3 regions of the Ruminococcus sp. 1001136sp1_2201st1_G3_2201SCRN_220225 genome follow, and region 3 is predicted to be linked to each of the others. Evidence: riboswitches for the same ligand, from Rfam matches in the RefSeq annotation. Region 3 holds a riboswitch; each other region holds the start of a gene.

Region 1 (9,965 bases), on a different contig from region 3:
TTTGGAAATTCCATATTTGTGACAGTGCTTTCCACTGTATTGCTTCTGCTTTTGGTCATTCCCATCTCTTATGTACTGGCAAGATACCGTTTTGTGGGCAGCAGGCTGATTTCTACGGTCTACATGGCTTGTATTTTTCTGCAGGCTACTTACATTATGATTCCTTTGTTTCTGGAATTACAGGCTGTGAACGGATTAAATAACCTGCCGGTATTATGTCTTGTTTATGCAGTTATGCAGTTTCCTTTCTGTATTTTTACCTTACAGGGATTTATGTCTGCGGTACCAAGGGATTATGAGGAGTCTGCAAGAATTGACGGTGCTACTAATATCCAGCTGTTATTAAGAGTTATGGTGCCTCTTGCAAAACCCGGGATTGCGACCATTACGATGTTAAGTGCCATGGGCTTCTGGAATGAATATCCACTGGCACTTGTTCTTCTTACGGAAGATGCAAAGAAAACCCTTCCCATCGGTATGGCAAACTTGTTTGAGGTGCAGAAATATGCTACAGACTGGGGTGCCCTGTTTGCCGGACTTGTAATCGTTATGATCCCAACAATTATTATCTATCTCATTGGACAGAGATATCTGCTTCAGGGAATCGGTGCAGGCGGGTTGAAGGGATGAAAAAAGGAGAAATCATATGCCAACTGATCAGGAATTAATAAAAATAGTTCCCTCCTGCCGCCAGATTGCCTATCAGGCAACAGAGTTTTATGCGTTTTTTCATTTTGGAATGAATACGTATACCAATCGGGAATGGGGAGATGGAACGGAAAATCCACAAATTTTTAATCCTACAGAGTTTGACGCAGACCAGTGGGTGACTGCAGCACAAAATGCCGGCATGAAAGGCGTAATTCTTACCTGTAAGCACCATGACGGCTTCTGCCTGTGGCCTACCAGATATACCAGTCACAGCGTTGCAGCAAGCCCGTGGAAAAATGGCAGGGGAGATGTGGTCCGGGAAGTGTCCGAAGCATGCCGCCGCCATGGACTGAAATTTGGAATTTATCTTTCTCCATGGGACCGCAATCAGCCTTGCTATGGAAGTGGAAAAGAATATGATGATTACTATCTGGCACAGCTGACTGAGCTTCTCACCGGCTATGGGGATATTTTCAGTGTCTGGCTGGATGGTGCATGTGGGGAAGGACCTAATGGGAAAAAACAGGTCTATGACTGGAATCGCTATTACGAATGTGTTCGAAAATATCAGCCAGACGCATGTATCTGTGTGTGCGGGCCAGATATCCGATGGTGTGGAAATGAAGCTGGCGATGTAAGAAAATCTGAGTGGAGTGTTGTTCCTGCGCGTACAGCACTTGCAGAGAGTGTACAGGAAAGAAGCCAGCAGACCGATGATGAGGAATTCAGAATGCGCCGGATTACCAGTGATATGGAAGATCTTGGAAGCAGAAAAGCGCTTGAAGGTGAAACGGATCTGATCTGGTATCCGGCAGAAGTAAATACTTCTATAAGACCTGGATGGTTTTATCATCCAGAAGAAGATGATCAGGTGAAAAGCCTGGAAGAGCTGGTTCATATCTATATTGGGGCTGTTGGAGGAAATGCAACCTTTTTGTTAAACATTCCACCTATGCCAAACGGACTTCTTCATAAAAATGATGTTAAACGTCTGGAAGAATTTGGAAGCTGGAAAAAGAAATCTTTTGTTCATAATTTAATGAGTACAGCACATGTTTTTTCGGAAAATGAAGATCCGGCGCATCCGGCTTCCAATTTGACAAAGGATACTTTAGAAGCATGGTATCAGCCTGAAAGCAGTGAGCTGCCAGTAGAGATAACGATTTGCCTGGACGACTCATACAATTTGGGGTATCTGGTATTAAAAGAGGCTGTCTGCTATAGCCAGAGAGTGGAAAAATATGAGGTATTTGTTAAAGAAGGGGAAATATGGAACAGTATTTACACAGGAACGGTAATTGGCTATCAGAAGATCATTCCTGTTAAGGGGAAAAAAGCCAGGGAAATGAAAATTGTTTTACATGATTTCCGTGTACTTCCGCTTCTAACGTTTATTGGGATTTATCCGGAAAATACCTGAGCGGTTAAGTATTGTTTTATATTATTTCATAAATTAAATAAATAATTATTTATAAAAATACCCTTTAGGAGTAGAAATTATCCTAAAGGGTATTTTCCTCTTAAGCGATATACAGGGGAGGTGGTGGTAGTTTCTACCTTAAGAGGGAAGCATGTGGCAAGTACAACGCCATATGGTTTTCGAGTACATAATACGCTTGACGTAGAAATAAGTAAAAACTATAATTGATATAACTGGAATAAACATATGATATGCCAAAAGAAAAGGAAAAATATTATGGATGTTAACTTCGAGTATTATAAGATCTTTTATTATGTGGCAAAATACCACAATTTTACCAAGGCGGCTCAGGCGTTAAACAACAGCCAGCCTAATATTACCCGGGCCATGAATTGTCTGGAACAACAGCTGAATACCACTTTATTTATCCGTACCAACCGCGGCGTACAGCTCACTCCGGAAGGAGAACGGCTTTATAATCATGTGCTAAGTGCAATGGAGCAGTTTCAGGCAGCAGAAGAGGAGCTGGCAGACAGCTCCGGATTATCTCACGGAAGTGTAGCCATCGGTGCCAGTGAAACTGCCCTCAATATTTTCCTGCTGGATAAATTAAAAAGTTTTCACATGACTTATCCGGGAATCCGGCTGAAGCTTTACAACCATTCCACACCGGAAGCCATTGAAGCTGTTAAAAGCGGAAAGATTGATTTTGCAGTAGTTTCCACTCCGGCAGAGGTGGATTCCCCATTGAAACAGATCATGCTCATGCCGTTTCAGGAGATTCTGGTTGGAGGCACTACTTTTACTGCCCTTGGCAGCCAGGAACTTTCCCTTCGGGAGGTAAAGAACTATCCGATGATTTCTCTTGGGCGGGAAACTATGACCTATAAATTTTACAACAGCGTATTTTTGTCCCATGGCCTGGATCTTTCCCCGGATACGGAAGCTGCCACTGCGGATCAGATCCTGCCTCTGGTAAAATGCGAGCTCGGGCTTGCCTTTTTGCCCCAGCCAATGGCCGCACCTTCCCTTTTGAAAAAAGAGATCGTACAGATTCCATTAAAAGATGAAATTCCGGAACGCCAGATCTGCCTGGTGTATGACAGCCAGCATCCTATGGGAGCTGCGGCAAGGGAACTAAAAAATACAATTGTATCCGGGCGGGGTTAAACCAAGTGTATGGAAAAAATTTTAGAATGCATTTTAATAATGCAAAAGATCCGGAAGTTGGCCCTATTACAGGCTGGCCGCCTCACAAAAACGTAGAAGAAAGTAAAAACGTAATAACCTATGATATTAATTCGGAGAAGCTGACAGAAGAGCAAAAAGAAGTTCCAAGGATATGGAACGATCTGAGTACAAATGAGTAGGAAACAGTAATGTCAATGCTGCGTGGACTTCGGAAGAAGGAGAACAGTTCGAGTATATGTATCGACTGTTCTTTTTTTTATTTTTAAGTGTTAAAGCGGTGAGGTTTTTCTTGTGTAAAGTGGAGCAATGGAGTATAATAAAATAGGTTTTTTGCAGAATTTTAAAAGCTATAATAAGAAAATCGGCAAAACAGACGAAAGTCTGTGACGCAAAGCTACAGGGCCTGTAAAATGGCAGCCAGTTGCATGAACTGAGGTGCACTGTCTGTGAGACAGTGTTTTTTTACGGTGTTATTTCATAGACGTAACAATAATAATTTTATGGCAGGGAATCAGATATGAAAAATACGAGAAGGATAGTTAGGATAGACAGAAAATGAAAGGAAAAAAAGTGATTGCAGGCATTCTGCTTGCGGGAATTTTAGCAGTCACCCTGGCAGGGTGTAAAAACACAGATAACACGAAAGATGAAACAGAAAAGCCCGTCATTACTCTCGGCAGTGACAGCTATCCGCCATACAATTATCTGAACGAGGATGGCGTACCGACGGGCATAGATGTAGAACTGGCTACGGAAGCTTTCAAAAGAATGGGATATCAGGTGGAGGTTGTCCAGATCAACTGGGAGAAGAAAAAAGAACTGGTAGAGAGCGGAGAGATTGACTGTATCATGGGCTGCTTTTCTATGGAAGGACGTCTTGACGATTACCGCTGGGCAGGACCGTACATAGCAAGCCGTCAGGTGGTCGCTGTAAATGAGAACAGCGATATCTACAGCCTGAATGACCTGGAGGGAAAGAACCTTGCTGTCCAGTCCACAACCAAACCGGAAGACATCTTTCTGAACCGGACAGATGAAAGAATCCCAAAGCTGGGCAATCTGATCAGCCTAGGACACAGGGAACTGATCTATACATTTCTGGGAAAAGGCTATGTAGATGCAGTCGCCGCACATGAGGAATCGATTGTTCAGTATATGAAGGATTATGATGCAAGCTTCCGTATCCTGGAAGAACCTTTGATGATCACTGGAATAGGTGTCGCTTTTGCAAAAGATGATGACAGAGGAATCTGTGAGCAGATGAGCCAGACTCTGGAAGAAATGCGTCAGGATGGCACATCCCTGAAAATTATTGGAAAATATCTGGATGATCCCCAGAAATATCTGGAGGTGGATGATCTTGGATATTAAGAGAAAGAAAAAAGAAAAACGAATCCAGCTGCTCGGTGGTATGATTGGAATCTGTGTGGCAGTAGTCTCTCTGTTTTATTTCTTTCATGCGGAGAAAACGGAAGCAGAGAAAAGAATGGTAGAGATTGTAAATTATGTCAAAGTGCAGTGTTCCACCTACACCCATTATAATGAATCTTCGGAATCCAAAAGCCTCCTCCGTGCTATTGAAAGTGCCAGACAGATGAGTACAAATATTAAAACGGAAAAAGAAAACGGCGGTCATCTAAGCCGGGAGTTCCTGAAAGAAAACCTGCAGACTCTCTGGGTGGATGGTATCATTGTACTGGATACAGAGGGAAAGACGGACTGCGAATACAGTACGGATGAGTCTCTGACTGATGAGATTACGGAGTATCTGCAAAAAGACATTATTATGGATTTTACCGGATATGAAGAAAGATCTTATTCAGAACGGTTTGCCAGGGAAGACGGATCCTATATTGATATTGCAGCCTGTTCCAGAAAAGATGCACCGGGTATTGTGGCAATCTACTATTACACACCTCCTGAATTTGCCAGAAACTATACACTGACGATACAGGGACTTTTAAATGGTTATAGTATCCAGAAAGATGGAACGATTATTGTCGCAGACGAGGGGATTGTTGTTGCCAGCAATGATGAGAGCCTGCTGGGGCAGAATACGGCTGACAACGAAGTTATTCAGGCAATGAAGAGACATACAGATAGTCAGCACATTTACCATTTGAAGAATGAAGGAATCGGATGTTACGGAATTATGCTGAAGCAGAGGGATTATTATATCTATGCGTATCTTCCGGATACAGAAGTGTTCCATAACCTTCCACTAAGTGTGATAAGCGTTATTTTTCTTTATTTTCTGATGTTTAGTATATTCTGGTTCTGGACATACAGAACCAATCTGGCACACCGAAAACAGGAACAGGAAAAAGATGAAAAATATAAAGAAGAACTTCTGATAGCAGCAAAAAAGGCAGAAGCAGCCAATGAGGCAAAAACAGAGTTTCTACAGCGAATGAGCCATGATATCCGGACTCCGATCAATGGAATCTGCGGCATGGTACATATGGCAGACTATTATGCAGATGATATGGAAAAGCAGACGGAATACAGAACAAAGGTGAAAGAAGCATCTAACCTGCTGCTGGAACTGGTAAATGAAATTCTGGATATGAGTAAGCTGGAGTCAGGCGAAATCGTTCTGGAAGAGATTCCATTTAATCTGAGCAGTATTTCAAGGGAAGTACTTGCTGTAATCGAGCAGATGGCTGCAGAACAGAATATCAGGATCGTGTGGGAGAAAAAAGAAATCACACACCGGGATTTTATTGGAAGTCCGGGGTATGTGAAACGGGTGATGATGAATATCCTGTCCAATGCGGTGAAATATAACAGAGAAAACGGACATATCTATATCAGCTGCATGGAAATCCCAGCCGGACAGCCAGGAATGACCACAATGGAATTTGTCTGCCGGGATACCGGAATCGGAATGACTGAGGAGTTCCAAAAACATATTTTTGAACCATTTGCACAGGAACACACAGGAAGCCGCACAAAATTTGCCGGAACAGGACTTGGGATGCCGATTGCAAAGAATCTGGTCGAGAAAATGGGCGGAGCCATTACCTTTGAAAGTGAAGAAGGCACAGGAACTACATTTGTGATCCGGGTTCCGTTCAAAATAGATATGAATGCGGATAAACGTGAAAAACAGAAGGATGTATCAGAAAAATCTATAAAGGGGTTGCATATTCTTCTGGCAGAAGATAATGAGCTGAACATGGAAATTGCAGAATTTATGCTCCAGAATGAAGGTGCTGAGGTGACGAAAGCATGGAATGGACAGGAAGCTGTTGAGCTATTCAGAAAAAGTAAACCTGGTGAATTTGATGTCATTCTTATGGACATTATGATGCCGGTTATGAATGGTTATGAAGCTACAAAGAAAATCCGTTCTCTGGACAGAGAGGATGCAAAGATGATTCCGATCATTGCAATGACAGCAAATGCATTCACGGAGGACAGACTGAGAGCTAAAGAAGCAGGAATGGATGAACATATAGCAAAGCCTGTTGATGGAAAATTATTAATAAATATAATTTATAAACTAATGAAACACAGTTTCAGGGGGAGTCATAATGAAAAAGAAAAAACGGAGTAAGTTACTTGCTGTACTTCTGGTGATGGCGACAGGCACATCACTTTTGTCAGGCTGCGGCAGAAAAATTGCAGAAAAAGAAGATGCAGAAACCATCACAGTGTATTTATGGAGCACCAGCCTGTATGATAAATATGCACCATACATCCAGGAACAGCTTCCGGATATCAATGTTGAATTTGTAGTCGGCAATAATGATCTGGATTTTTATAAATTTCTTGATGAAAACGGTGGATTGCCGGATATTATTACCTGCTGCCGGTTTTCCCTGCATGACGCAAGTCCGCTGAATGACAGTCTGATGGATCTTTCCACAACCAATGAGGCAGGTGCTGTCTATGATACCTACCTCAGCAGTTTTATGAACGAGGATGGCAGCGTAAACTGGCTTCCCGTGTGTGCAGATGCCCACGGTTTTGTAGTGAACAAGGACCTTTTTGAAAAGTATGAAATTCCGCTGCCAACCGATTATGAAAGCTTTGTCTCTGCCTGCCAGGCATTTGACGAGGTGGGAATCCGTGGCTTTACTGCAGACTATTATTACGATTATACCTGTATGGAAACACTGCAGGGTCTGTCTGCATCAGAATTGTCTTCTGTAGACGGACGCAAGTGGCGCACCACCTACAGTGACCCGGATAATACAAAGAGAGAAGGTCTGGATGATACCGTCTGGCCGGAGGCTTTTGAACGCATGGAACAGTTTATCCAGGATACCGGGCTGAACCAGGACGATCTGGATATGAATTATGATGATATAATTGAGATGTACCAAAGTGGTAAGCTTGCCATGTACTTCGGCAGCTCAGCTGGTGTAAAAATGTTACAGGATCAGGGCATTAACACAACATTTTTGCCATTCTTTCAGGAGAATGGCGAAAAGTGGCTGATGACGACCCCATATTTTCAGGTGGCATTAAACCGTGACCTGACACAGGACGAGACGCGCCGGAAGAAAGCAATGAAGGTACTGAATACAATGCTTTCAGAGGATGCACAGAACCGGATCATTAGTGATGGACAGGATCTGTTAAGCTACAGCCAGGATGTGAATCTTAAGCTTACGGAATATCTGAAGGATGTGAAACCTGTGATCGAGGAAAACCACATGTATATCCGTATTGCGTCAAATGACTTTTTCTCCGTTTCCAAGGATGTGGTTTCGAAGATGATTTCAGGAGAATACGATGCAGAGCAGGCCTATCAGTCATTTAATTCCCAGCTTCTTGCGGAAGAATTTGCTTCAGAGAATATCGTGCTGGATTCACAGAAATCCTATTCCAACCGTTTTCATAGCAGTGGGGGAAATGCGGCTTATTCGGTTATGGCAAACACTCTGCGTGGTATTTATGGGACGGATGTGCTAATCGCAACCGGAAACAGCTTTACGGGAAACGTGCTGAAAGCTGGATATACAGAAAAAATGGCAAGAGACATGATCATGCCAAACAGTCTTTCGGCATATAGCTGCAGGATAAGCGGGGCAGAACTGACAGAACTGGTCAGAAACTTTGTAGAAGGCTATCAGGGAGGTTTCATTCCCTTTAACCGTGGCTCTCTGCCTGTGGTCAGCGGCATTTCCGTGGAAGTCAAAGAAACGGATGATGGCTATACATTGAGTAAAGTTACAAAAGACGGAAAAAAAGTTCAGGACAAGGATACATTCACGGTAACCTGCCTTGCGATACCAAAACACATGGAAGCCTATCCCACAGATGAGAATATTGCGTTTGAGGGAGAAGACACCTTTGTGAAAGATACCTGGACAGGATATATTTCAGATGGTGATGCCATTCTTGCAGAACCTGAAGACTACATGACTCTGAGGTGAGAAGAATGGATATTAAGAAGCATAACAAAGGCAGAGAAAAGACTGTTAGGAGAAAACGATTCCGGATCACTGTCTTTACAGCTGTTTTACTGGGAATTGTTCTGATGGTTTTCCGATATTTTGACTTTGTGTCGAAAACTATTTATGAGGAAAGTGTTTCCCATCTGACGGAGGTTTTTCATCAGTCTGATAATATGTTAAGGGAATTGACAGATAAGAACCTGACTTATCTCCATATTTGGGGTGAGAATCTGCAGAATACCTCAAGCGAAGATGAAATCCGTAATTATATAAAGAATGCGCAGGAAGATGCCGGATTTTTGGATTTCTTTTTTCTGTCAGCCGACGGGAACTATAAGATGGTGACAGGGGAAACCGGGTACCTTGGATTACAGGAAAATATTGAAGAGGACATCCGGCAGGGAAATGATGTGATATCAAATGCAGCAGTTCCGGGAAAATCCCAGTTGCTTGTTTTTGCCACTCCCAAGGCTCATGGAAACTATCAGGGATTTGAATATGATGCCATCGCCATTGCTTATGAAAACTCTAATATCGTAGATGTACTGGATATTTCTGCTTTCAATGGAAATGCACAGAGTTTTATTGTTCATCCGGATGGCCGTGTTGTGATCGATCATTCTTCTGAGTTATGGGGGAATGTATATAATTTCTTCGGTGTTCTGAGAGAGCATTCTGATATGTCTGAAAAAGAGGTCAATGAGCTTTCGGAGAAGTTTAAAGCAGGACATACTGGTGCGATGCTGGTAAATCTGGATGGAAGGAACTATTATCTGGTCTATGAAAAATCAGATATTCAGGACTGGGTATTTCTGGGACTTGTACAGGCAGATATTGTCAATGCCAGTATGAACAGCCTGCAGAGCAGTACAATGCTTCTTGTTGGTGCGGTCGTGTTCTGTATTGCTGCTTTTCTTATCAGTCTTATTATTCAAAAAAGCAGGACAAATCTCAGAAGAAAGGATACGGAGATCCGGTACCGGGATGAGCTGTTTCAAAAGCTTTCAATGAACGTGGATGATGTCTTTCTGATGCTGGATGCAAAAACATATCAGGCAGATTACGTCAGCCCAAATGCGGAAAATCTGCTGGGTATTACGGTAGAACAGATTCGTAGAGATATTCGTGTTCTGGGAAAATTGCATCCGGCGGAACATGAAGATCCGGAGAAAAATTATCTGGAAGAAATCAAGGTTCATGAACAGCGAGAATGGGATTTTGAATATGTTCATCAGAAAACAGGGGAAAAACGCTGGTTCCATAATATTGCAATGGGTAGTGAGGTAAATGGAAAA
Region 2 (9,965 bases), on a different contig from region 3:
ATAGGTAATTGCCTGTTCCACCCACCCTTTTCCACGTATGTAAACATCAATCCAGGCATGCTTGATGTCACCTGCATATCCGATCTGAAGCTTACAGGGAATATCCCGGCTTCGCAGCATTGCCGTCATCAGGGCAGCATAATCAAAACAGATTCCCTTTCCGGTAGAGAGGGTTTCGTCTATATCAGGAAGATAGCCGGTCTCAACGGTAGCTGCTTTGTCCTCGTCGTAGGTGACGTGCTGGGTTACATACTGGAAAACGGTGTCAATGCTTTCCTGTTCTGTGGCATCCTCTGCCAGAAGAGAAAGAGCCAGCTTGCAGGCTTCTGAGTCCGGGGTGAAATTTACATACTGGTTCGGATACAAAAACGGAAGAAATTCATTTTCCAGGGAAACCTCCAGGGCCTGAGCAAAAAGTGCGGCATACTGGCTGCCATTTACCTGCTCGTAACAGGATATCTGGTAGGTGCCGCTTCCACTGGTAAACGGAATGACAGCACTTTCGCCGGAGCTTACAAAATAAGAATAAACAACGCCGTCATCCGCGGAAAGCTGGATGTTTTTGGTGGTACCATTGCTGTCACTGACAGCAGTCAGATATCCCTGACTGATGTTGGAAATATCCAGTATCAGAGGTGAATATCCTATGGTGTCTGTCCCGGGGGCTTCCGGAACCAGAACCTTCAGCGGGGAAAAAACAGGCGGTTCTTCGCCGGAACCGGAGCTGCTGTTCTGACCGCAGCCTGCAGCTGGGAAAACTATTAGCAGGCAAAATAGAAATAAGCAAAGCAGAAGGGCCGAAATGCGTTTAGACATAGCGCCGCTCCTTTTTATAAGTTGATCATTCATTTTCAAACACGTTCCAGGGATTTTTGAAATTCGGGAAGATCGTACCATGCTGGTGGTTCCTTCATACGAACCACGAAATGGCATAGATCAGGACGGATCCTGGCTTCCAGGTATTCCATAGGACCCAGGGAACAGTGTGCTGTTCTGGTGTTGAAAAAAATAGGAGATCCCGGTTCAATGTTGAGAATCTGTGCATCAAGGAAATCAGCTGAGCTGATGTTGATGTGTTCTTCGCCAGTTTCAAATTTAATTCCGTAGTGCTTCTGAATAAAGTAATAGAGATCTACAAGCTGTTCGCGGTAGGTATCTAAATCCGGGAAAAAATCAATGCGGATATAATTTGTCTGGATTATCACAGGCTGTTCATTGGAGGAAACCACTCTTTGAAGGCGGAAGACTTCTGTTCCTTCATTAAGGTCCAACGCACTGGCGACCTGGCTGTTTGCAGGAATACGGTCAATCCAGGTTCCGCTGATGGCCAGGGCGGCATTATCTGGAAACAGAGTGTTTATGTCTATTACGTTATGAAATTTTGAGAAGTTGGTAAGCTCCCGTTCTTTGGGATTGATCACCTGTGTGCCGGCACCCTGCTTTACCTTTATGCGTTTGTCTTTAACCAGAAGGTCAATAGCATGCCGGACCGTCGTACGGCTTACCGAAAACATTTTTCCAAGCTCATCTTCTGTGGGAAGATAGGAACCTATGGGATAAACGTTATTATCTATATCGGATTTTAATTTGTTATAACATTTCTTATATGCAGGAATTTTTTCCATAATGTTTCCTTTCAAAATAAGGTTGTTTAGTAACCTATAGTATATATATATCAAACAAATAAGTCAAACAGTAATTGAAAAAACAGAGGGACTTATACAAAATGCATAAAAAAAAGCAAAGTATCTTGTTAAATAAAACACTTTACTAAAAAAGAAAAACATTGTATAGTAATGTTTGTAAACATAATTATGAATTTTAAAAATAAATGAAATATAAAGGAGAAACATAATGATGAAAAAACAGGAATTTGTACCGCGAAAGATAAGCGAGAAACCACTGTATGAACTGAAATCAGTGGAAGATATTCCGGTATCAGAGCTGTATCAGGTTAAGATAAACGGAAAGGAACAGCGAGTATATCATACGGAATTTTTTGATTTTGTTTCTTTCTTGGATGAAAATGAAAAGGCAGAGGTAGAAGTTACAGTAAACGAACCATTTCAGAAGGCTGTTATCCGTCCTGCAGCAGCACAGATACCGTTCGAAGAAGAGGGGAACAAAATCAGTATAAGCCTTCCTGCCGGAAAGAGAATTACTCTTGAACTGGACGATAAACTGGAGTCACCACTTTATGTTCTTCCTGGAAAATACATACCGAAGCCTGAGAATGCCACTTATGTATTTGAAAGTGGAAAAGCCTACAATGTGGGATGCCTTCAGCTTAATTCTGACGAAACTGTTTATATAGAGTACGGAGCAGTTGTAAGCGGAAGAATCTATTCCAGAATGGCAGACAGAGTCCGTATTCTGGGAAATGGAATCCTGTATGGAGGAAACTGGCATGCATGGGACGAAAATGGAGCAGAGCAGCTGATCGTTCCTGTATTGGGTGAGAACATTGAAATACGCGGAATCACACTTCTGGATGGTGGTTCCTGGCATATTGTTCCGGTTGCATGTAAAAATGTTCTGATTGAAGACGTAAATGTTCTGGGAAAAGTGATCACAGGAGATGGCGTCGATATAGTCGGATGTGAGAATGTAGTGCTTCGTAATTGCTTTATAAGGGCAAATGATGATTGTATATCTATTAAGGCTGTGGAATTCCAGGATCCGTCAGGCTGCACAGATGTGAAACATATCCTTGTTGAGGATTGCCTGTTCTGGAATGCAGAATTTGGAAACACACTTGAAATCGGATATGAAACCAGGTGTGACGAAATTACAGATGTTGTTTTCAGAAATTGTGATGTTGTACATTGCCAGTATGAGGGCAATCAGTCAGGTGGAGTACTGACAATTCATAACGCTGACCGTGCCCATGTACATGATATTGTTTATGAAAACATCCGAATTGAAGATGCCCAGGAAAAATTTATTGATATTAAAACTCTTGATTCCAAGTATTCACGAGACAGGGAAAGAGGCATGGTAAATGATATTTTCTTTAAAAATATTGAAATTACAGAAGGCACTTTTCCAGTATCCATTATACGTGGTTTTGAGATGAAAAATGAAGTGTGCAGACCTCATGGCTTCTATTTTGACAATGTGGTAATTCATGGAAAAAAGGTGATGTCACCAGGTGAATTACACATGGTTGTGGAATTGTCAGATGAACTGAAATTCCAGTAAAAGGAATTAACAAAGGAGATGGAAGAAAGCATGGATATTTTGCTTATCGGAACCTATACACAGCATGATGCCCCTGCTGTATTGGAGAAACAGGAGCTTGGAAAAGGTATCTATCTGATTCCGTATAATGAGATCCTAGGAGATGTTGCAGGAACTCCTCTTATCATACAAATGCAGAATCCTTCCTGGGGTTGTCTGGTGAAGAACCGGCTTTTTGCGGTAAGTGAAAGTGAAAATGCTGCGGAAATTGTGGAATATGAAGTAGGGGTTCAGGAAGAAAGGCTTACAGCAGAGAAAAAGGCAGGTCTTCAGATGCCTGGAAAAGCATCCTGTCATATTGAAAAGGATGAAAAATCTGAAAAGGGCTGATTCCAATACGATCGCAGTTATAATAAAAGAAATCAGCAACTCATACTGGGGTGTTATGCTGCATGTATTGGAGCGGGAAGCCCGTGACAGGAAATATTGCCTGGTATTGCAGAATGTAGCAGATGATGAAGACGAAGTTGAGCTTGCCCTTCAGCTGGAAAAAGAGAAAAAAGTCAAAGGAATCATATTTCTTGGAGGTATGTATAATTATGACGAGTCAAGGCTGAGAATGCTGAGAGTTCCGTATGTGATCAGTGATTCCGGAAAAACAGTTCCGGAGGATACAGGAACTTATCCTAAAAGTGCCCTTGTGACGACTGATACAGAGATTGAGAGCCAGAGTATGGTTGATTATCTGTGCAGCTGCGGACATAAAAGGATCGCCTTTATTACTTCCGGAGATGAAGGTCTTGGAAGATGCCATCTCAATGGCTATAAAAGGTCACTGGAGAAAAATGGACTGGAGTACGATGAGAAGCTTATAATTCGTTTAAAACCAGGTAAAAGAATTTATACGATTGAGAATGGTTATAACTGTACCTGTGAGCTTTTGAAATCGGGGGTGGAGTTTTCCTGCATTTATGCAATTTCAGATACTTTGGCGGTAGGAGCATGCAGAGCAGTTATTGACAGCGGCAAAAGAGTACCGGAGGATTATTGTGTGGCAGGAGCAGATGGTCAGGACATTGCGGAATATTATCATCCATCCATCACAACATTAAAATATCCAAGAGTGGAAATTGCCCTTCAGAGCGTCCGTACCTTGTTTGATCTGATCAACCGGAAAAAGGTAGTGAAACGGCAAATACTGGGCGGAACTCTTATAGAGCGGGAGTCTACGCGCAAACTGTAATGCGTGTCTGCTGTCCTCCAGACATCGAAAAGGAATCTGTGAAAATATTTGAGAATGATTATCATGCGTTACAATCAGCTCAGATATTTTTGCAGATTTTTTGCTTTCGTACTTTTTAGACAGATTTTTGTAAGTTTTAACAAGGAAATTCCGTTGACAAAAGTGACAGTTTGCTTTATTATATGAAGTGAATAAAAGGCAAACCTGTTGAAAGACAGGGACGCAAAGCCAAGGGTCTAAGGTCTCAGGACTATGACAGCCGGTTGCCGCATTGATATTGATTAGGTAATGTAATATGACAGGAGACGTGGTTCTTCTGTTTGTGGCGACCGTTTATTTAATCTGATAAACGGTTTTTTTATTTCCACAAACTGATGGGACTGATAGTTTCCAGATAGCGGCAAGTCAGTTACATTATGGTTCAAGAAAGGTGTGTTATTTATGAAAGGAAAGAAATTAACAGAGTGGCTCGCAAATAAAAAAGTTGTTTCCAGTTGTGCTGCTATAGCATTGGCAGCAGTGATCGGCGGCGTTTCATTATTCTCAGGAGCAGGAGAAACACCTGAATTCCCCAGTTATACAGATCCGATCATGGAGACTTCCATCATAGAAGATGAAACTCCACTGGCTTCCCAGCCGAAGACTACTGTGAAGACTACCTCCAGTACCAAGACAATCAGGAAGACTGTTAAATTAAAAAAGGCTTCCAAGAAGAGCTACACCAAGAAACTGAAAACCAAAACAAAAGTAACCAATAAAACAAATAAAGCCGGTAATACAACAGTAGATACCAAGACAACCGTTGTTACCAAAGCAACAGCGAAATACACCAAGAAATCCAAAAAGAAAGTTGTTACATCCAAGATCACAACAACTGTTCAGACAACAACTACACAGCAGGTATCAATTGCCAATGAGACCGCTGTAAGCACTACTTCTTCTGGTACTTCCGTTTCCCAGGCAACTGCAGCAGCAAGCTCTTCACAGAACCAGAGTAAATACGAAGCAAATGTAGCAAGTGTTGCAGGCAAGATGGACAATCGTGTAATTGCAGCATATCAGCAGCTGGGATTTAAGCTTGTTGTTGATCCATCCGTCAACTATTCCGGATATTTTGATGCAAGATCAAGATCTATTACAATGAAGCAGATCGATGATTCTGTTTATCATGAGCTGGGTCATTTCCTCGCATTCATCGCAGGAAATGTAGATAAGACAGCAAGCTTCCAGAGCATTTTTGTAGCTGAGAAGGCAAATGTTACAGCCTTCAATAAAGCCTATGTAACACAGAATGCTTCCGAATATTTTGCAGAATCTGTTAAGGATTACATCTTGAACAATGCTTCCCTGAAGAACACCAGACCACAGACTTATGCAGCTGTTCAGAATGCATTGAATCAGATTACAGATGCACAGATCGCTAAGATTCAGAAGATTTATGGAGCGTTCTGGAACTAATGATTTTAAAGATGACCGGCACCCGGAGAAATATCTCCGGGTGTTTTACTGTGGATACCACAGGCGCGGGAAAATAGTGTTTTATAAAAAGGTAAGTGACAGATGGTACTTACCTTTTTGTCACCGGGAGAACCTTAATCTTATATATGTCGAGTTGCTGTTCACTGGTAACATTCCGCGAGGTGTTTTTTGTGAACAAAGTTCACAGAAAACCCGAGAATTAAGTTTGCGCAGCAAACGCTACTTCTTGTGCTTGTCACAAGAAGGTTCGTCTTTCTGTGCATTGCGAAGTGTGTTACTGGTCACGGAGTGAACAGTAACTATGTCGAAGAGTCTGGATATGTGTCGACAGAAAATTCTTGCAATGAAAAACCTTAGGTGTGTATAATACAAAACAAAGGTTATCACTTTCTTGCAGGCAGGGATAGATATATTGGGGTCACTGGTCCTAAGTGAACAGTAATATATATTTGGAATAGATGTAGACACGGCGCCTGAAATGTGTTAGAATCAACTTTAATAAGTTTTTTGAAGGATGTTTTTATAATTCAGTATATAGCTTCTGTCTAATCAGACATTTGTATCCCGTTAAATCAAAATTGAAATGTGTTTTAGAATTGTATTAGTCGAAGAGGTAGATGATTGATGAAAGAAAAGTATGAATCATTATCCCTGGCTACGCTGAAAGACTTGGCAAAAGCCAGAGGACTGAAGGGCATTTCTACTATGAGAAAGCCTGAATTAATTGAACGTATGCTGGAAGAGGACAGGAAAGAACAGACTGCAGAAAATGAGCAGACTATTTCCGGAACAGCAGAAGAGAATACCATACCTGCAAGACCAGAGCCTGTGGCAGCAGAAAAAACAGAAAATTCGGGAAGTGTTTCTGCACCGGAGAGAAGAGAAGCACCAACCAGATCCCGTACCGTTATACGGCGTAATCCTGAGTACCGCAGCAATAATTATGGCAGAAATGAAAATGCAGGACGCCAGAACAGTTATAATGGGGAAAACAGACCGGAGAACTTCGTGAAGCGCACTCCTGTAGCGAAACCTGTAGAAGTGGTTCCGCCAGCCGAATTAAGACCTGAGGAAACGGAGCAGCCCCGTACAGGCGCAGCCAGTGAGAACCGTACAGAAGAGGGAGTAAGCAACGCTTACAATGTTCCGGCTGAAACGGTCCAGCTTGACAGTGGCGAAAAGGCCAATGGAATCCTGGAGGTTATGCCGGATGGTTTTGGATTTATTCGAAGTGAGAATTATCTTCCAGGAGAGAATGATATCTATGTTTCCCCGTCACAGATCCGCAGATTTAATTTGAAGACAGGAGATATTATTCAGGGAAATATCCGTATTAAAACACAGGGGGAGAAATTCAGTGCCCTTTTATATGTAACGTCTATCAATGGTTTCCATCCAAGTGAGGGACAGAAGAGATACAATTTTGAAAACATGACCCCAATCTTCCCAGATGAACGTCTGATCATGGAGCGTCCCGGCGGAACTACTGCCATGCGTATCGTAGATCTGATCAGCCCTATCGGAAAGGGACAACGTGGTATGATTGTTTCCCCGCCTAAGGCAGGTAAGACTACTTTGCTTAAGGATGTTGCGAAATCTATTCTTAAGAATAACAAGGATATGCATCTGATAATTCTTCTTATTGATGAACGTCCTGAGGAAGTTACCGATATCAGGGAAGCAATACAGGGACCGAACGTGGAAGTTATTTATTCCACATTTGATGAGCTTCCGGAGCATCATAAGCGTGTATCCGAGATGGTTGTAGAGCGTGCACGCCGCCTTGTAGAACATAAGCAGGATGTTGTGATCCTTCTGGATTCCATTACCAGACTGGCAAGAGCCTATAACCTGGTTGTTCCCCCAAGTGGAAGAACTCTGTCAGGAGGTCTTGATCCGGGAGCACTTCATATGCCGAAGCGCTTCTTTGGTGCAGCACGTAATATGCGTGAGGGAGGAAGCCTTACCATTCTTGCCACTGCACTGGTTGACACCGGAAGCAAAATGGATGACGTTATTTACGAGGAATTCAAGGGAACCGGCAATATGGAACTTGTTCTTGACCGCAAGCTGCAGGAGAAACGGGTTTTTCCGGCCATCGACATTCAGAAATCCGGTACCAGACGAGAAGATCTGCTTCTGAGCAAAGACGAGCAGGAAGCTGTATATATTATGCGAAAGGCTCTTAACGGAATGAAGTCTGATGAGGCAGTGGAACAGATCCTGAACATGTTTGCACGTACTGCAAATAATGCTGAATTTGTGCAAATGGTAAAAAAACAGAAATTGTAATGTTCACAAAAAACACCGTGCAGAATATTATCTGGGATTAGTTTTAGAAATTTTTATAAATAACTTGCATTTCTCATAACGCCATGCTATAATCAGTAGGCTGTGTAAAGTGTGAATTCGTCAGATTCAACGCAAATAAAATAGAATAAATATAGAGAGGTGAAAATCATGAGAGAAGGAATCCATCCGAATTACTATCAGGCAACTGTAACCTGCAACTGCGGTAATACTTTTGTAACAGGATCTACCAAGCAGGATATCCACGTAGAAATCTGCTCCAAATGTCATCCGTTCTATACAGGACAGCAGAAAGCTACTCAGGCTCGCGGACGTATCAATAAGTTCAACGAGAGATATGGCCTGAATAAATAATTTGAATATTACTGAATGAGAAGGTTGAGGTTGGGAAATCTCAACCTTTCTTTGTAATTTGACTGAATTTATGAGACGGAGGATAAAATGAAACCATCTAACATCGGTGGACAAGCTGTAATGGAGGGCATTATGATGCGTCATAAGGACAAATATTCCATTGCAGTGCGCCGTCCTGATAAAGAAATTGAAGTAAAGGTTGAAGATTACAAATGTATCTTTGGCAAGGCAAAGATCTGGCGCAAGCCCGTTATCCGCGGAATGGTCAGCTTCATCGATTCTCTGGTAACAGGAACTAAATGCCTGATGTATTCAGCAGAGATTGCAGGTGATGAGGAGGATGAGGAAGAGACTAAGAAGAATGCAGCTCTTTCTCCGGAGGAAATGGAGGCTAAGAAGAAAAAAGAGGACAGGGCATTTAAGGTTTTACTTTATGCGACAGTAGCTGTTTCTATAGTGGTTTCTATTGCCGCATTTATGCTTCTGCCTTATGCGCTGGCAAGCCTTTGCCGTAAGGTAGGTGCTTCCGAGGTGATAGTTACTATTGTGGAAGCATTTGTGAAGCTGGGCTTATTTATGGGATATATGCTTTTGATTTCCAGAATGAAGGATATCCAGAGAACCTTTATGTATCATGGAGCAGAGCATAAATGTATTAACTGTGTGGAGAATGGCAAGCCATTGACAGTGGAGAATGTACTGGAAAGCTCCAGATTCCATAGGCGATGTGGAACAAGCTTTTTATTCCTGGTTATGCTGGTAAGTATTTTCCTGCATTTTATTTTCGTATTGGTACCTTCATATTGGCTGCGTCTTTTTGGACGTCTCCTTATGGTGCCTATTGTATCCGGAATTTCATTTGAGATTATCCAGTGGGCAGGAAGAACTGACAGCAAATTTGCCCTGATGATGAGCAAGCCAGGTATGGCAATGCAGAAATTTACTACTAAGGAGCCTACAGCTGATATGGCAGAGGTTGCTATTAAGGCTGTGGAGGCTGTGTTTGACTGGAGAGCATATTTAAAGACAGAATTCAATCTGGATATTCCATATGAGAACAAAGAAAACGGTGATCTTTCCGCTGCTTCCGCGCAATCTGAAAGCGGGGACAGTGAAGAACGTACCGGGAATGTACCGGAAACGGGAGCTGCACAATGACTTCTCTGGAAACATTATTAAAAGAAGGAACCAAGGTTCTGGAGCAGCATAAGATCCAGGAAGCCAGGCTTGATGCCTGGCTTCTTCTGGAGTATGTGACCGGGATGAACAGAGCCTTTTATTTCGCTCATTCAGCTGACGGGATGGATGAGGAAAAAGCAGACAGATACCGGGAACTGATCCGGAAAAGAGCAGCTCATGTTCCATTACAGCATATTACCCACCAGGCATATTTTATGGG
Region 3 (9,965 bases):
ATCTTGAGACGGGCATAACTTATGTTTGCACAGTAAAATGGAGTTGCATTAGCGAAAGACAGAGCACGATCAATTCCAGCTTGAAGAAGAAACAAAAATCATTCATGTCCTTTGTCATATAGTTTCTGTATATTTTTTGGAAGTTTATCAGGTAACATGGCATTTATCGTATCTTCATTACCATCTTTCATTGCTGTTTCATAATACCAGCACTTAAATTTTAAGAGGGAGAGAGTTTTTTGAAGTTCCTGGATTTCAGTTTCAACAGCTGATTTTCTGGCTTCAAATAATTCTTTCCTTTTTTCATAGCTGGCACTGCCTTCAGATACCCAGATAAAAAATTGCTTTATATCTTTGATCTCAAGCCCAGATTTCTTCAGACATTCAATGATACGAAGCGCTTCCAACTCATTATTGCTGAAATAACGGATGTTTCCTTTACGTTCCAGATTAGGGAAAAAACCTTCCTTGTCATAATATCTTAAGGTAGAAACAGGAAGACTAAACATTGCAGAGACCTGACTGATTGTATACATAAAAAACCTTCTTTCAAAATATGCTTGACCTAAAGTTAACTTTAGGTTGTATGATATTTATATCATATACTATTGTTAGTGTAATTACAAGAAATTTTGCATATGGAGGATGTCAAATATGTTAAAAACAGAAGAATTAAAGTTGGTATCTGAATGGGATAAAACTTTTCCACAGAGTGAAAAAGTAGATCATAAGAAAGTGACATTTGTAAATCGTTATGGAATCACACTTGCTGCAGATCTGTATAAGCCGAAAAATGTGTCAGGGAAATATCCTGCGATTGCCGTAAGCGGACCATTTGGTGCAATCAAAGAACAGTGTTCCGGATTATATGCGCAGACGATGGCTGAAAAAGGATATTTAACGATTGCATTTGATCCTTCTTTTACGGGGGAAAGTGGAGGCAATCCAAGATTCATGGCTTCTCCGGATATTAATACAGAAGATTTCATGGCTGCTGTTGATTTTCTTTCTGTTCGGGAAGATGTGGATACGGATAAAATAGGAATCATTGGAATCTGCGGATGGGGTGGAATGGCTCTTAACGCAACTGCATTGGATACAAGAATAAAAGCAACTGTAGCATCTACCATGTATGATATGACAAGGGTAAATGCAAATGGGTACTTTGATTCTGAGGACAGTGAAGAAGTACGTTATGCAAAGAAACAGTCACTGAATGCCCTCAGAACACAAGAATACCGTAAAGGCGAGTATTCCAAAGGCAGTGGTTGTGTTCCACTTCCGGTTCCGGAAGATGCCCCTCTCTTCGTAAAAGATTATAGTGAGTATTATAAAGGCAGATGTTATCATAAAAGGAGCCTAAATTCCAATGATGGCTGGAACAGTATTGGATGTATGTCATTTATGAATCAGCCAATATTAAAGTACAGTAATGAAATCAGAAGTGCAGTCCTTATCGTTCATGGAGAAAAAGCGCACAGTTATTATTTTGGAAAAGATGCTTATGAAAATATGATCTATGATCAAGGACAGCAAGTACACATCCAATAAAGAGCTGCTGACAATTCCAGGGGCTGTTCATACAGATCTTTACGATAATCTGGATGTGATCCCATTTGATAAAATCCAGAAATTTTTTAAAGAAAACGGGGTTGGTTAATCATGACATTTGAAGAATATTTGAGTAATATGAAGCCCGGATATACTGTAGACGGTGGAAGTGAAGACCATCTGATCATGCATGAGATGTCTCAAAGGGCATTAAAAATAACGATGGAGTTGAATAACAAATATCATACAAAAGAAGAAATTGTACAGCTTGCTTTGCCATATGAGATCCTCCTTCAGCATGCCTCTATTGTATCATGCTTATGTGTATTTGGAATTTCCCAGTCATCACTGGGAAGAATCATGGCGCAAGAAAACCTGCCGTCGCTGATCACACTTGAAAAAATATGTACAGCTTTGGGCGTGACATTATCACAGTTTTTTCAGGAAGGTAATTCAGAGAATCTGACAGAAAAACAGAAAGAAGTTTTAAGGATATGGAATAATCTGAGTACAAATGAGCAGGAAACAGTGATGTCAATGCTGCGTGGTCTTCGGAAGTAGAAGAACAGTTCGAGTATATGTATCGGCTGTTCTTTTTTTATTTTTGTCGTTAAAACGGTAATGTTTTCTTGTGTATACTAGAGCATTAAAGTATAATGAAATCAGTTTTTTTGCGTAAGTATTAAAGCTATAATAAGGAAATCGGCAAACCAGATGAAAGTTTGGGACGCAAAGCTATAGGGCCTGTAAAATGGCAGCCAGTTGCATGAAATGAGGTTGCACTGTCTGTTTGGCAGTGCTTTTTTATGGTAGAGCACTTGAATAAGTAATACAGAAGCTGTTTGGAAAAATAGCGGGGAGGTTATTGACAATTAATGAATGTAAAATTAAAATCTGGAAGCAAGCAACTGTAGCCTAGAGGAGGGGAGAAAGATGAAGAAGTGCAAATTAGTACAGAATATAATGAATTTCAAATTTTGTTACATTATATTTTGCACAATTATATGTTTTATTGTTTTATCCGTTCCTACATTTGCCAAAGAAAACTCTGACAATGTTATCCGGGTAGGATCTTTTGAAGAAACTTATAATACCGTCAATGAAAAGGGAGAAAGAAGCGGCTATGGTTATGAGTATCTTCAAGATATTGCAGGTTATGCAGGATGGACATATAAATACATAACAAGTGATTGGAAAAACTGCTTTACACAGTTGGAAAATGGAGAGATTGATATTCTTGGTGACATTTCCTATACAGACGAACGTGCTGAAAATATGCTTTTTTCCGATATGCCTATGGGGGAAGAGAAATATTACATCTATACGGATGCATCCAATATGGATCTTACAGCAGGAAATCTGGATTCTTTTGAGGGAAAAAATATTGGTGTGTTTAAAGATAATATAACGGAGGATGTGCTTAACGAATGGGAGTTAAAGTATGGTCTGCATATGCAGCATGTCAATGTTTCTAATACCGCAGAAGTTATGGACAAACTGTCGAAACATGAAATTGACTGCTTCGTTTCGGTAGAAGAATCCCGTTGGGAAGAATCGGATATTTCACCGCTTACAAGTATTGGAGAGACAGAAATCTATTTCGCTATAAATCCAGAACGTCCGGATATCAAAGAAGCACTGGATAGTGCTATGCGCAGAATCAAGGATGACAACCCATTTTACACAGATGATCTCTACAGGCGTTATCTTTCTGCACAGAGCAGCTCGTTTCTTTCAAAAGAAGAAAGTGAGTGGATCGGGCAGCATGGTGCAATCCGGATAGGGTATCTGAATCAGGATGGAGGTATCAGCAGTGTAGATCCACCAACAGGTAAACTGACAGGTGTTATTACAGATTATGTGGATCTTGCAGAAAATTGTCTGCAAGGTCAGACTCTGGAATTTGAATTAAATGGATATGAGACAAGAAGTGAACTGCTTCAGGCATTGCAGGATGGAAAAATAGACCTGATTTTTCATGCAAACCAGAATCCATACTTTGCAGAAACAAATGGATTTGCTTTGTCGGATACGCTGTTGACTCTCAATATGGCAGCAATTACGGCAAAGGATTCTTTTGATGAAAATAAAGAGAATATAGTTGCTGTTGAAAAAGATGATTTTGCATTGAAAGCATATCTTTCATACAATTATCCGCAATGGAAGGTTGTGGAATATGAAACATCAGATGCAGCAGTAAAAGCAATGCAGAAAGGGGAGACGGATTGTATTGTAAGCAATTCAGGTACTGTTTCAGACTATTTGAAAAATAATAAGCTTCATAGTGTTTTCCTGACAAAAGAAGCTGATGTTCCATTTGCTATTCTGCAGGGAGAACCGGTTCTTTTGTCCATTCTGAATAAAACACTGACATCTATGCCTACAACTCAATTTTCAGGTGCAGTAGTTTCGTATAATGCTTCCTTACGAAAAGTTACAGCGAAGGATTTTATTCAGGACAATTTACTGACAGTTTCACTTATCGCTGGAATTTCTTTTTTCGTTGTTCTGTGTATAATTCTTGATTCTTTGAAAAAATCAAAACGTGCGGAAGAAAAATCCAAGAAGTCTGCTGAGCAGGCATTGAAGCTGAATCAGGAGCTTGAAGAAAAACAGCAGGAATTACAAAATGCACTTGTAGAAGCACAGAGTGCCAATAAGGCTAAGACTTCCTTTTTAAATAACATGTCTCATGATATCAGAACACCGATCAATGGTATTATTGGCATGCTTACGATTCTTGAGAAAAGCGGAAATGATGCTGAGCGGGCAAAGGATTGCATGAATAAAATACATGAGTCATCGAAACTGCTACTATCATTGATAAATGATGTTTTAGATATGGCAAAATTAGAATCAGATACAGTGGTTTTTAGTGATGAATCCATCAATCTGGACCAGGTATGTCAGGAAATCACGGAGTCACTATCTTTTCAGGCAGAAGAAAAAGGACTTCATGTTATAGGAGAACATGATGATTACAGTGGTATATATGTTTGGAGCAATGCAGTTCATCTGAAAAAAATATTGATGAATCTGTTTACAAACAGTATGAAGTACAATAAGGTGAATGGTTTTATTTACATGAGTATGAGAACGATTGAAAGATTAGAAGATCACATGACATGTGAATTTAAAATAAAAGATAATGGAATTGGAATGTCAGAAGAATTTATAAAAAATGAATTGTTTACTCCATTTGTACAGGCAGATAATTCCCCACGTTCTGATTATAATGGGACAGGTCTGGGAATGCCTATTGTGAAACAACTTGTAGAAAAGATGGGCGGAACCATAACAGTTGAAAGCAAGCTTGGTGAAGGAAGCTGTTTTACTGTAATACTTCCATTTAAAATTGATACGAATGCACGGCCAGAAGAAAAAGAAGATTTTGATGCAGATATATCAGATATCCGGGTATTGCTGGTTGAAGATAATGAGCTGAATGTGGAAATAGCAGAATTTATGCTGACGGAAAATGGGGCTAAAGTAGAAACAGTGAACAATGGGTTAGAAGCTGTTCAGCATTTTGAAGCTTCCGAACCGGGAACATACGATGTTATTTTAATGGATGTTATGATGCCGGTGATGGATGGTCTTACTGCTGCAAGAACAATAAGAGACCTGGAACGGCAGGATGCAAAAATAATCCCTATCATTGCTATGACTGCAAATGTATTTAGGGAAGATGCAGAAAAGTGTATGGAAGCAGGAATGAACGCACATCTTGCAAAGCCGCTGGATGCGGAAAAAATTAAGCAGACCATAAGCGAAGAGTTGAGAAAGCAAAATGCCTGTCATAAATGATTATGAGGCAACCGCAGCAATCAGGAGCCTTCCAGATGCATGGGAAAAGCAGACAGGAAACATAGAGAGAGGATTTTGTTATGACAGAAATTAATTTATTTCCGAAGCAACCGCAGTCTGTGACTGTTTTGGTTTTTATAACTGTGCTGATCGTTCTGCTTCTTATCCTGACTGTAATGGTACATATGAGGAACAGAAAACTGAAAAGTACGTTGGAAGAACAGATGGCGGAAAGACGGCTTTTGGATAAGATATGTGCAGATTTTACGGCTGTCTATTATGTTGAATTAAATACCGGTTCCTTTGAAATTCTCCATATAAACGATGGAACCAACGTAAAAAAAATGAATCTGAAACAGGGTGATAATTTCAATTCTTCTGCTGACCAATATGCGGTTCAATATCTGTATGAGAAAGAAAGACAGGAATTTAAGGACTGGATTTCGACAGGGCATCTAAAGGAACAGCTTTCCCGGAAGGAGCGCATTACATACCATTATAGAAGTAAACCGAATCCGAACCAGCATGAATTTTTTGAGGCACAGGCAGCCAAAATATACGAGGATGAGAAACATTTTTTCGCACTGGTGGGTTTTCGGCATATTGATGATATCATGGAAAAAGAAACTACGATCCAGAATCAATTAAAGCAGGCACTGGATGAAGCACGGCTGAGTAATGAAATAATCTCAGCAATTGCTAAGAGTTACTGTTCTATCTACAGGATTGATGTGCAGAAAGATTTTTTTGAAGAGATATCAAATGACAGTGAAATACACAAACTGACAGGAAACAGAGGCAGTGCATCGGAGAAACTGTATCAGCTTTGTGATACAATGGTTGCATCTGAATACCGTTCGCTGATCCGTCCATTTCTGGATGTCTCTACACTTTCAGCAAGATTGAAGACGGAAGAATATATTTCTACAGAATACAGAATGTGTGATGGCAGTTGGCACAGGATGCTTTTTACTGTAAAAAAACGGGATGAGTCTGGAAATGTAACCCATGTTTTATGTACAGTCCGTAGTATCAGCGATTCCAAGAGACGTGAAGAGGATCTTAACTTTGCTGCGGAAGCAGCAAAGCGGGAAGCCGAAATGAAAACAAGGTTTCTGGCAACGATGAGTCATGATATCCGTACACCACTGAACGGTATTATCGGTATGGTAAATATGGGAAATCAGTACGCAGATGATCCACAGATGCAGCAGAAGATCAGAGAAAAGGTAATGGAATCCCTGAAATATCTGGTGTCTCTGGTAAATGATGTGTTGGATATGAATAAACTACAGAGCGGGGATTTGAAGGACCAGCAGCTTTTATTTGATCTGACAGAGGTACTGCAGGAACTGAATCAGATTTATGATGAGCGGGCTGCCAAGAAAGGCATCCGGTATGAGATTGACTGGAAAAATGGTACATACAGTCACAGCACTCTGGTTGGAAACCCGGTATATCTTGGAAGGATTCTGTCGAATATTATGGACAATGCCATAAAATTCAGTCAGTCGGGTAGTGTGCTCACGTTGGGGGTTAAGGAAGAAACTCTGGATGATGACAGAGCAAATTTCACTTTCTACTGTAAAGACCAGGGTGTGGGTATGAGTGAAGATTTTATTGCACATGCTTTTGATATGTTCTCTCAGGAAAGCGAGACAAGCAGATCCAGGTATGAAGGCACCGGACTGGGGCTTGCAATTACGAAGCAACTCGTGGACAGAATGGATGGAAGTATTGAACTGAAGAGCAAAGCAGGTGTCGGGACAACAGTTATTGTAAAAATTCCGTTCAAAATTGGCACACAGGATAAAAACAGTAATTTATCAGATAAGCCAGTAAGCCTTGATGATTATTCGGTAGAAGGCATGCGGGCATTGGTTGTGGAAGACAATGAGTTGAACATGGAAATTTCCAGATGTATACTGGAAGACAGCGGTATGGAAGTTACATGTGCAGTAGACGGGCAGGAAGCAGTTGAAATCTTCGAGAAATCTGCACCGGATTATTTTGGGGTAATTTATATGGATATTATGATGCCGAGGATGAATGGTCTGGATGCGGCAAGGACAATCAGGGAAATGAAAAGAAGGGATGCCAGGAGGGTTCCGATCATTGCAATGTCCGCGAATTCTTTTGCAGAAGACATTATCAACAGCCGGCTGGCTGGAATGAATGTTCATCTTGCAAAGCCACTGGATGCGGAAAAAATGATCATTGCCTTAAAACAATGCATGGCAGATAATAGCGATGTAAAACTGCACGAAGATTTGTAGGAATAAAAAGACAGAGCATATAAAGTTGTTATATGGTCTGTTTTTTAATTCCTTAGAAGAAGCAGGTTGTGAAAATTCATATGTCTTTTTGGGACTGAAATAATTACTTAAATGAAAAACTAATTTCCAGCTGTGGACTATCCCTGTCTGACATTATTAGCAAAATCAATGCAAGGGGAACATAATTAGGATAAAAGCAGACCGGTGGAGAGCAAAATCTCTGCTGGATTTATATATGAGATCAAATCAGAGCATGTGAGAAAAAGTCCAGCTAACATTTGAGTTCCGCTCTGTTGTCACCCCTTATTCGGGGATGTAAATCAGAGAAAAGGCGGGAAAAGAAACAATCTCTCCCAAACCTGCAAACATAAATTGAACAAAATCGCTGCGCGATGGCCTACCAAGGCTATGGCATAGCGATTTTCTTTTTTCTATAACAAAACAGTGGAAAGCAAGTCCTAAAAGTAGTATTGTTAAGTCACCACAACGAAACAATCAAACAGGATCGACCTTCCCACTGCCTATGAAAAGAATACCACCCTTCCGCTTGGTTGGCAAGCGGTTTTATGACCCAAATGCACCTCCATATAAAGCAGTGTTCCGGATAACTACTGATTTTATATGGAGGATTTTATTATGTATGAAAAATATTTAGAACAGCTTGAGGAAGCCGGAAAATCCGTAACCTTAAAGAACGTTCCATCAACTGCTATAAAAACTATGTCTCTTATTTTCTGAAATATCAGAATAAGAATCCTGAAGAGCTTACCTGTCAGGATGTCAGGACTTTTTTGCTTGCAAAAAAAGAGGAAGGACAATGGAAGGAACTGACCCTTTCTGGTATTGAATTTATACGGCGTTTTCTGATGCATGTGCCACCCAGACGTTTTGTCAGGATCCGGCATTATGGGCTTCTATGTTCCCGCAGCAAACACAAAAAGCTCACTTTATGCCGGAATCTCCTCGGATGCAAAAAATATCTTTCAAAGCTCAGGGATAAGGAGATGCCAGAAATATTGAAACAGCTATACGGGATAAACATCTATGTATGTAAATCCTGCGGTGGACATCTTGGAAAACCACAACTGAGAATACCGCAAAGGTGTTAAAATCCAAATCTTTTATATGTTTTCTAAGCCTCAAAATCCTGAGGTTTAATTGTTATACCTATTTATCTGAAAATTCTTGATTTCTGTAGCGTCTGCACAGGAAATCCTGTATAATCATGGATAAGAACAAAAGATTAAAAGTCCATAGGTAGTAGCTACTCGGACGCTCACTTTGTTCAATTAGGTCAAATCGAAAATGGAGTAAACGAAGGGGCAGTTCACTGAAATGTCAAAACTGCTTTTTCGTTTACTCCATCATCGATTCTAACCTAAAGAATTGTCTTAATTGGATAAATCGAAATTGAATACTGAAGGGATATATTTTAAAATGATACTAGAAACTGAAAGATTGATTTTAAGAAAGTGGACGCAAGATGATGCAGAAAGTTTGTTTACTTATGCAAAAAATCCAAAAGTAGGGCCAATTGCCGGATGGCCTCCTCACAAGGATATCGAATCAAGTAAATATGTTATTGACAATGTTTTCACCGGAGCAGAATGCTATGCAATCTGTGAAAAAGAGAATAATGTTGCAATAGGAGCTGTTGAACTAAAACTAAACGGACATACAGATATGACAGATAGAGATGATGAATGTGAACTTGGTTACTGGTTGGGAGAACCATTCTGGGGCAGAGGGTATATGCCAGAAGCGGCATATGCGCTTATGAAACGAGGATTTGAAACGCTTGAAATGACTACAATATGGTGTGGCTATTATGACGGAAATAAAAAGTCCAAAAGAGTACAGGAGAAACTTGGATTTATTTATCATCATACTTGCGATGAGGTTCCAGTACCATTGCTTAATGAGGTAAGAGTTGGCCATACAAATGTCATAACAAAAGAACAATGGAAAAGCCATACACAACCTGATGGAAAAATCCACGTAGCCAATATCGAAGAAGTGTAAAGAACCAATTATATCTGTTGGAGAGAGCGGTGAAAAGTTATGAAGTTATTATTTAAACAAAGGCTGTTTTCATGGTTTGACAGCTATGATATCTATGATGAAGCAGGCAACACTGTTTATGTAGTAAAAGGTCAGTTGTCCTGGGAACATAAACTTGTAATTTATGATGCCTATGGAAATGAAGTAGGAATGGTTGTTCAGAAAGTACTTACTTTTCTTCCTAAATTTGAGATTTATAAAAATGGCAGTTATATTGGATGCCTGAGTAAAGAATTCTCATTCCTGACGCCACATTATAATATTGATTAC

Evidence for each region. Region 3 has a riboswitch for cyclic di-GMP ahead of AB5642_RS02430 (transporter substrate-binding domain-containing protein). Riboswitches for the same ligand answer to the same signal wherever they lie in the genome.
Region 1: another riboswitch for cyclic di-GMP. It lies ahead of AB5642_RS01130 (ABC transporter substrate-binding protein); the one in region 3 lies ahead of AB5642_RS02430 (transporter substrate-binding domain-containing protein).
Region 2: another riboswitch for cyclic di-GMP. It lies ahead of AB5642_RS03395 (hypothetical protein); the one in region 3 lies ahead of AB5642_RS02430 (transporter substrate-binding domain-containing protein).

The regions. Positions count from the first base shown of each region.
Region 1 is NZ_JBCOME010000002.1:14,234-24,198, reverse strand. It holds gene AB5642_RS01150 (carbohydrate ABC transporter permease) at 1-630, shown strand, start outside; gene AB5642_RS01145 (alpha-L-fucosidase) at 647-2,071, shown strand; gene AB5642_RS01140 (LysR family transcriptional regulator) at 2,348-3,241, shown strand; gene AB5642_RS01135 (hypothetical protein) at 3,268-3,441, shown strand; cyclic di-GMP riboswitch class I at 3,616-3,691, shown strand; gene AB5642_RS01130 (ABC transporter substrate-binding protein) at 3,818-4,633, shown strand; gene AB5642_RS01125 (ATP-binding protein) at 4,617-6,821, shown strand; gene AB5642_RS01120 (ABC transporter substrate-binding protein) at 6,799-8,649, shown strand; partial or broken gene AB5642_RS01115 (ATP-binding protein) at 8,655-9,965, shown strand, end outside.
Region 2 is NZ_JBCOME010000005.1:83,608-93,572, reverse strand. It holds gene AB5642_RS03420 (transglutaminase family protein) at 1-816, opposite strand, end outside; gene AB5642_RS03415 (GntR family transcriptional regulator) at 852-1,625, opposite strand; gene AB5642_RS03410 (glycosyl hydrolase family 28 protein) at 1,855-3,201, shown strand; gene AB5642_RS03405 (beta-propeller fold lactonase family protein) at 3,232-3,570, shown strand; gene AB5642_RS03400 (LacI family DNA-binding transcriptional regulator) at 3,548-4,423, shown strand; cyclic di-GMP riboswitch class I at 4,611-4,694, shown strand; gene AB5642_RS03395 (hypothetical protein) at 4,865-5,881, shown strand; gene rho (transcription termination factor Rho) at 6,527-8,194, shown strand; gene rpmE (50S ribosomal protein L31) at 8,363-8,566, shown strand; gene AB5642_RS03380 (DUF1385 domain-containing protein) at 8,654-9,724, shown strand; gene prmC (peptide chain release factor N(5)-glutamine methyltransferase) at 9,721-9,965, shown strand, end outside.
Region 3 is NZ_JBCOME010000003.1:144,638-154,602, reverse strand. It holds gene AB5642_RS02450 (TIGR00730 family Rossman fold protein) at 1-18, shown strand, start outside; gene AB5642_RS02445 (MerR family transcriptional regulator) at 99-536, opposite strand; partial or broken gene AB5642_RS02440 (alpha/beta hydrolase) at 655-1,660, shown strand; gene AB5642_RS02435 (helix-turn-helix domain-containing protein) at 1,663-2,112, shown strand; cyclic di-GMP riboswitch class I at 2,246-2,321, shown strand; gene AB5642_RS02430 (transporter substrate-binding domain-containing protein) at 2,485-5,358, shown strand; gene AB5642_RS02425 (ATP-binding protein) at 5,439-7,634, shown strand; partial or broken gene AB5642_RS02420 (transposase) at 8,453-8,743, shown strand; gene AB5642_RS02415 (GNAT family N-acetyltransferase) at 9,030-9,656, shown strand; gene AB5642_RS02410 (LURP-one-related/scramblase family protein) at 9,696-9,965, shown strand, end outside.